Regions from separate parts of the Paenibacillus sp. OT2-17 genome, predicted to be linked through region 1. Evidence: riboswitches for the same ligand, from Rfam matches in the RefSeq annotation. Region 1 holds a riboswitch; the other holds the start of a gene.
What was found. Region 1 has a riboswitch for cyclic di-AMP ahead of GRP75_RS04880 (C40 family peptidase). Riboswitches for the same ligand answer to the same signal wherever they lie in the genome.

Region 2: linked by a shared signal. The riboswitch ahead of GRP75_RS19300 (hypothetical protein) and the one ahead of GRP75_RS04880 (C40 family peptidase) in region 1 are both predicted to bind cyclic di-AMP.

Annotation. Positions count from the first base shown of each region.
Region 1 covers NZ_WUDQ01000010.1:8,989-13,153, reverse strand. Annotated here, with positions in the region: gene GRP75_RS04890 (M1 family metallopeptidase) at 1-1,582, shown strand, start outside; gene GRP75_RS04885 (hypothetical protein) at 1,594-2,421, shown strand; cyclic di-AMP (ydaO/yuaA leader) riboswitch at 2,698-2,835, shown strand; gene GRP75_RS04880 (C40 family peptidase) at 2,841-3,341, shown strand; gene GRP75_RS04875 (GNAT family N-acetyltransferase) at 3,645-4,151, shown strand.
Region 2 covers NZ_WUDQ01000273.1:189-4,353, forward strand. Annotated here, with positions in the region: gene GRP75_RS30675 (potassium-transporting ATPase subunit F) at 112-189, opposite strand; gene GRP75_RS19300 (hypothetical protein) at 373-768, opposite strand; cyclic di-AMP (ydaO/yuaA leader) riboswitch at 884-1,056, opposite strand; gene GRP75_RS19305 (glutathione peroxidase) at 1,523-2,008, shown strand; tRNA gene GRP75_RS19310 (tRNA-Leu) at 2,167-2,249, opposite strand; gene GRP75_RS19315 (urease accessory protein UreF) at 2,513-3,250, shown strand; gene GRP75_RS19320 (hypothetical protein) at 3,547-3,795, shown strand; gene GRP75_RS19325 (helix-turn-helix domain-containing protein) at 3,892-4,165, opposite strand, start outside.

The DNA of each region.
Region 1 (4,165 bases):
CACCATGCCCAAAGACGGCTTTGGCTCCATGACGCTGACTGAACTAAAAACAGAAGACGGTTTATCTCTCATGCACCGCATCCAATATGTGCAGCCAGATGACGGTAACGCAGGCGACCGTTCGCTCATGAAGGTGCGTCTACCCAAGCCGGTACGAGGTGGCGAAGAAATCACATTATATATGAAGTTTGAGGTAAAACTGCCCGCCATCTTCGCTCGTATGGGTGCGACAGATGATTTTGTAATGGCAGGACAGTGGTTCCCGAAGCTCAGCGTCTACGAGACTGCAGGGCAGCGTGGACGCGCCGAAGAGGGCTGGAACCTCCACCAGTATCATGGTAACTCCGAGTTTTATGCCGATTTTGGAATTTACAGCGTACGGATTCGGGTGCCTGAAACTCATATCGTAGCAGCGACCGGATTTCCCACCCGTGGTGCCGTCCGACAGAACGGCCAAAAAATATATCAATTTTATGCCGATGATGTACACGATTTTGCCTGGTCCGCTTCACCCAACTTTGTAACCGTAGAAGAACCCTTTTCTTCTGCTGAAGTCCCTGGTGTCAAAATCAAGCTCTACCTTGACCCGTCGCACAAGGAGCTCAAAGGGCGCTATATGAGCGCAGCGAAGGCCGCTCTTTCGTACTACAGCAAATGGTACGGGCCTTATCCATATTCCACCCTAGCCATCGTGGTTCCACCCAAATCAGGCAATGGAGCCGGCGGTATGGAGTATCCGACACTCATCACAGCCGCTGCTGCGGGTAATCTAAATCCTGGCTATAGTCTGGAACGAACATTAGTTCATGAGATTGGACATCAATATTTCTACGGAATGGTAGCCAATAACGAATTTGAGGAGCCGTGGCTGGATGAAGGCTTCACCTCCTATGCAGAGGAGCGGCTTATGGAGCAAGAATATGGGCTTACCCCCAACTTGCCATTACAATCGGGACAGATAGCCTCCCCACAGCCGCTAAACCGCGAGTCATGGAAGTACGGCTCGGCTGCTGAGTACGCGCAAAACGCCTACTCTCGAGGCAAGCTGGTACTACGGGGCATTGAACGTCAGGTGGGTATGAAAAAAATGGATCGGATTATGCGGACCTACGTCCAGACGTACCGATTCAAGCATCCATCCTCCCAGGATTTTCAACGTATCGTGGAGAGAGCCACCGGACGCTCATGGAGCCACTATTTTGAACAGTATGTATATGACGGCCAGATGGCGGACTTTTCGGTGGATCATATCACGAACCAAAAGCTGGAGAATGGATATGAAGCAGTCGTGACGGTCAGCAAAAAAGGGGCGGATTATCCCAAGATCCCTGTCCAATTTACCTTCAAGGATGGTACCACGATATTCAAGGCTTGGGACGGCGCGGGCAAAAGCACAACTTTTCGGATCAAAAGTACTTCTCCCGTTTCCTATGTAACCCTTGATCCTCTATATACCATTGCACTGGAGAACAAGCACATTAACAATAGCCTAAAAGCCGAATTGGACGAAAAGCAACAAACCCGTTGGAATGTAAGTGTAACCAAGCTGTTAGAAACACTGCTTGGAAGTCTGTCATGGTGAGGTGTCTATAGATGCGGACTGTTATAAAAGAGGGCTGGGCGCTGGTGCGCATACGATTCTATATCGTTATCATTTTATTTCTGTATCGACTACTGTGGGGGGTGTTTCTCTATCGGCTGGTGCAGTCTGCCGTTATCCCGCTACTGCTCCGTTATCCTGATCAGGGTCAAAACGAGCTGGGACAGACCTTGTTTTGGATGGAGAGCCAGATTGCTCTGATGGACAGCCGGGAAGTACATGTGTATTTGTGGATACTACTAGGGGCGACTGTACTACGCATACTGATCACTCCCTTCATTAGAGCCGGAATATATCAAAGCCTGCATACCGATGCGACTGAACCGCAAAGCCTGTCCTTTTTCAAGGGTATGAAACGCCATGGCATGTCGTCGTTGTTGTATTACACCATCGAGTTGGGACTGCTGCTGCTTCCCGCCTTTTGGGTAGTACCGAGACTCTACCCTATTGTAGCAGGAACGCTTCAATCTCCCTCTTACCTGCTTCATTTGTTGCCCTATGCCATGGGGTGGATGGCTTACGGATGGTTCATTCGGCAGTGCATCCTGTATATGCAACTGGGGACTGTCGGTGGTCACGCCATACTATCGTCCCTGCTCGCCTTCTTTCGCCAGCTCCTCCCAGCTGTCGGTATATCTCTTTTGCTCGGTGCTTGTGTGCTGCTGGTCTTCGGTCTATTTGGCACCATAGCGATGATTTGGACTGGTATGCTGGCGCTCATTCTCCAGCAATCGTATCATTTTGTTACTAGTCTGGTCAGGCTGTGGCATATCAGTTCGCAGTACAGACTATGGCATACCGATATCTCCAGTAGAAGCTAAGCCCTGCCTTTATGTTTTTTACTTCATTTCCGTCTGTCGAAAAATCTTGATTCATATCCGCGCAAACGACACATAACTGAATACTGTTAACAAGATCTGTTCCTGGGACATTAGGAGCAGATTTTTTTTGTAACTTTTTGCAATGAAACATTTGCCAAAGCCAGCCGTCTTTGTTACAATAATCGCAGTGAACTGATAGTAACAACTTTGTAATCTTTATTGTAACCTTTATCTCAAAAATAACGTTATTGTGAATACTGCTCTCCAAGGTGCACATCTTAAGTTAAGCCTAATTCCTGGCACCTAGGAAGCGGGGGAACCAGTTTGGGTGAATTGATCTCGCAACAGAGTGGTCATAGGGGAACCTTCTACCGAATCCTTAAGCTAACCTCGCAGGCATTGGAAGGGGTATATTTTTTTTGAAGAAGAAGCTAACGATCGCAGCTATGGGTCTTGCCATTGCCTTTACATCTTTTACATTCGGTGGCGGCAGTGCATATGCAGACTCTAAGATGGACCAGGTCATTCAAGATGCCAAAGGAACGAGCTACAGAAGCGGAGGCACTACACTCGAGGGATTCGATTGCTCCGGCTTCACAATGTATGTATTCAACAAACTGGGAATTAAACTTCCGCATCAATCCGGATCACAATTCAAAATGGGATCTTCTGTATCCCGCGATGAAATGAGACCTGGAGACCTGGTGTTCTTCAACACCACAGGAAGAGGCATTTCTCATGTAGGTATCTTCGTAGGTGAAGGGAAATTTGCCCACTCCTCGACTTCACGTGGTGTAGTAGTTAGCTCACTGAACGAAAATTATTACGCTAACCGCTATGTCGGTGCAAAAAGAATTATGAGCACAGACGCTTACCATTCTGTAGCTTCAGAAATTCCTGATGACGACAACGTAGAATAACTAACGCACAGCAAGCTAACCTTAGCCGCAATTTGATTCTGGCCGGAATCAAATTGCGGCTTTTTATGTCCACAACATCAGCAATTATTATCATTACTGACGAACTGAAGCCTCAAAAGGTTTCAATTTTAGCGAACATCGTCGGTTTTACCGTCAGCGCTGGGGGAGCATATGAGCAGTAAATCCTTCTTATTGAATGTATACCCGACTTGAGTATGAAATAAACACGCTTGCCATTCCCCTGCAACTTGTCTACAATCTGTTGTTAATGATTGAAGTACCTGTAAAAGGAGGATAGAACACATGCCGGCCTCAATATCCAACTATCGGATCGTACCGATGGACGAGCATCAAGCGGCTGCAATCTGTGAGTGGCGCTATGATCCACCTTATAATATATACGGTTGGCTCCCCTGGGAACAAATGAAGGCGCTTGAAGTCGAATTTGGAAGTCCCACGCTTCGCCAAGAGCAATATGTTGCCGTACTGGATGAAGAGAATAAGCTGACGGGATTTGCTCAATATTTTCCTATGATCGGTGTGACCCGGCTAGGTCTTGGAATGCATCCTGAAAGATGCGGACATGGCAAAGGCTCTGATTTTGTCCGTGCCATTGCAGAGGAAGCCCAACGACGCAACCCGAAGAATGAAATTGATCTAGAGGTACTCACTTGGAATGGGCGCGCTATCCGGGCTTACAAGGCGGCTGGATTTGAGCTTACAGATACCTATGAACGCCAGACTCCCGATGGCAAAAAACCGTTTTTTTGTATGGTATATCGTCCCGAGCACCAAACCCAGGTTCTATGATAAAAGCGCCTTCG
Region 2 (4,165 bases), on a different contig from region 1:
CAGACCTGCTTCCAGAGCACCAATTGTGTGCACACGTTTGCGAAAACCCGCTACCTATGATGCTTAATATTCAGATCTGTTGTTCCCGCCCGCTCTATCCCCTATAGCTGACTAGAACTTTTCAGGGTTCAGGAGTGCGTAGATTAAATACATAAACACAATAGCCGTAAGCCCAAGTATAACGATCATCCTCTTCGTCCTCCTTTAGAGGTCTGCGCATCACACCAGCGTACAAACAGCAGTATCACTCCATAACTCACAGCCATGACGAGCAGCATGTATATATCCATCATGTTTATACCCTCCGTATCGGTCCTCAGATCGCCATTCTTATTTGATCATAAAATCATAAAACAACTATGTTATAAGTGCTTATCCGTTCAGCAGAAAACCCACCTCTCCGTTCAATGTGTAGATCACATGATCCGCTCCCAATCCCCGATAAATTCCTTGTGGATTACAGCCGTGCGTAATAACATAGATCGATTCCGATGTTAGCGGCCGACATATTTGCAGGAAACGGCACGTCAGATTCAAGCTGTTCTCGAACAAATACACACTACCAATTTCTTTTTTTGGAAAATTCCATTTTCCCGCTTGCATGGTATTGATGCGGACAATGTGCTCCACACCCATTTTTTTGAGCTGTCGTTCCTCCTGGGCGCTATTCGTGAGAACTGCAAACGCCAATTTTTTGAAAATAAGCAATTTCACAAAACTTCTGCCCGCTTCATTCGGTGCAGTGACAATAATTAACCGACCTTCCATCAGTAGCTCCTCTCCCGGTATAAAAAGACAACAAAAAGAAGCCGAAGGAAAAAGGCTTTCCTCCGGCTTCTTACATATCCATGATAAAATAAACCATGGCTGCACACGGCGGTTTGTTGCCTCTCCCTGTACGCTTACGAGGTTAGCTGTCGGATTCGGACGTGAGAGTCGCCCTATTTCTGGCACTTGACCTGAAAATTCACCCCATGAGACACACGGCTTCCGAAGCCGTACAATCTCGATTGGTTCCCCCGCTTTTGCAACTGCAAAATTCAGCGCTATAGACATTTCGTTGTTGCTTCATTCAAGTTAATTTGAAATTACGTCTTGAATCATACACCCGCGCATGGAAGACTGTAAAGCTCAACTGCGGGGTTATAAATCGGCCTTTAGAGCCTAGAATATTAATAATAGCGCTTACAATGCAACTATGCTTCTCACAGCTCCTTCAATCTCTGTTTTTCATCCCTTTTCGAAAATGACAAGCATGTCAATATTGGCGTAGGGTAGAGCGTTTTTGGCCTTTTTTTGTAAAAAGAGAAGAAAATACGCTATATGTACCAGCTAAACACCGATTGAACCCGCTTTTATAAGAAGAAACACCTTAATTCGCTCCATTTGCGGTGCGATTTACTGTTTTGAACAAAATACGATTTTACAGCGGCTAAAGGCTTGATACAGCTTTTCCAGACTTGCAACCTTGCTTTTAATTGCTTACAATTTAATTGCTGAATATTGAATAAGGAGAGATACTATGACCGTTTATGAATATGATGCGCACACCCTGCAAGGGAAACAAATTCCGTTATCCACATATGAAGGGAACGTTCTGCTTATCGTGAACACTGCCAGCAAATGTGGGTTAACCCCCCAATACAAAGCGCTACAAGAGCTATATGACCAGTACCATGAACAGGGGCTCGAAATTTTGGGATTTCCCAGCAACCAATTTGCCAAACAAGAGCCAGGTTCCAGCGAGGAGATTTCCGAGTTTTGCCAGATCAATTATGGTGTTACCTTTCCGATGTTCGCCAAGACAGATGTCAATGGCGATCAAGCGCACCCCTTATTTCGTTACCTGACCCAAACTGCTCCGGGGGTATTAGGGTCCAAAGCGATCAAATGGAATTTTACTAAATTCTTAATTACACGAGAAGGTAACGTATTTAAGCGCTATGCACCGCAAACCACTCCAGATAAGCTGGCGGGAGATATAGAGAAGCTTTTGCAGCAAAACTGACATCCTTCTTTATCAGTTAATAAACGACCTATTGTCTACCGTTGCTTCTGTGGCTAAAGGATATAACGAAAAATGCTTAACGAAAAATGCTTAACAAAAAAAGCATCCCTTCACGTAAACCGTGTCAGGATGCTTTTTTAACTGAGTCTTGCATATAATGCGGTCGAGAGGACTCGAACCTCCACGGGCGTACGCCCACTACCCCCTCAAGATAGCGTGTCTGCCATTCCACCACGACCGCAAATCATAATGTAATGAGGCAACAGATTTATTATACTCTCTCATCAACTATTTGTAAACAAAAATATAATAATTATTTTATACGTTATTTTAACTAACATATATGAGCGATAAGAATATTTAATTTGACACAAAAGCTATTTAAATGTAAATATATATTACATATATTTCGAATATTTTTCGTTATCCCCAAGTAAAAAGTAAAATAACATAACATAAGGATTCACTTCGAGGAGGCGAACCACCTTGTATAAAGGCAACCGCTTGCTGAACTATGCATTATTGTTGGACCCTTCCCTACCTGTTGGTGGCTTCACCCGTTTTAACGGACTGGAGAAACTATCGCGTAACGGACATTTGAACAGTCTACAAGACCTGGAACATTACATGCTGGATGATTTGTATCCTCAATTTACAACCGTTGACGGCATGGCTATCAAAAGTCTGTATGTCGCCATCCAGCAGAATGACAGTTGGCGGATCGCCCTCATTGATAAGATGCTGCATACCCAACGTCCCTCCTGGCAGCATGTGAAGGAGTTTCGTCTATCCGGTCAGCGTCTGCTCAAGCTCGCTAAGGCTCTTTATCCTTGGCTTGAATTTGACCAGTTGGAATCCATACTCATTCAATACAATGCGATTGGCACACTCGCTACCGTTCACACCTGGATTAACTTCCTCCTCGGAAACGATGTAGAACAGACCGTTCACGGCTATCTTAGCGCAGCGGTGTCCTTCTGTGTGGAAGATGCCTTCAAGCTACTCAATCCTCCTTATGAGGAAAAGAACCCTCTTATGGAGCGTATGACAAGCGAGCTCCTCTCTGCCTGGAAGAAGCTTAACCAACCTGAGCCAACTGCATCTCAGCGTCGCTTTCTTCACAGACATTGGTCCAGCTCCTACATCACTCTACCTCTTTATATGAGCCATAATAACCAATTGGATGAACCTAGACTGTTTTCCTCCTCAGGTCTATTCAAACGCCTTCCAGCATCCCCCTGATGCGTAGCTTCGCCAATGTGGTCACAACACGAAAAACACTCTGTCCCTTTCCTCAGGTGGCAGAGTGTTTTTTATCCACATATAATCGCAATTCACACCATTAGCAGACTCTAGACGGATTATCAGAACCACCTAGCACTTAATTAAGTAATTAATTCAACAAAATGACGCATTTACGATTGTAAAAACACGTATAAAAGTGTATCATAGTGTCAGATGGTTAATTCTAACATGTTTACTGATGATTATTATAACACACCAATTATTCCGCAAGAATCCGTAAGGGGCGATTTCTCTTGAATAACAAAATGCCTGTCACCTCCTTCGGGTGGGCCATCAAACAACGGCTTGTCGAACTTCGACTGGATCAGAAAACATTTTGTGAGACACACAATATTCCGCCTTCACGCTTGTCCAATCTGATTCACGGCACCCGCAAAGCACAAAGGTACAGAAAACAAGTTGCTGCAATTCTGAACATCGACGATAACGATTATAAGGAGGCACCGCACTCTAAACCTAACAAGCATTCCAGTTACATATAGGTCATTCCATATCACCAAGAAACCAAATAGACCCGTAAAGCGAACCCCACTCGTTCGTTTACGGGTCTTCAACCCAGACGATCTTTAGCCAAAAAATTATTCCGGCTTTGTTTTATCCTTCTCACTTTTTTGCTTACGGTATTTCGCAAATTCAACATATTCTAAAATAAAATTCTGTTCTTCCGTCTCAAGATCTTCTGCCTGGCAATTCAGTGGCCCCATCACTCCAAAAAAATAAGCAGCCTTCTGCTCCTGAAGTACGCCTTCTCCTGGCTTAATCCCTTTCATTAACCAATCGAGCGATACATTAAAAAAGTCCGAAATCTGAATCAAATGGGTGGTACCCGGCGTTGTTTTACCCCTTCTCCAA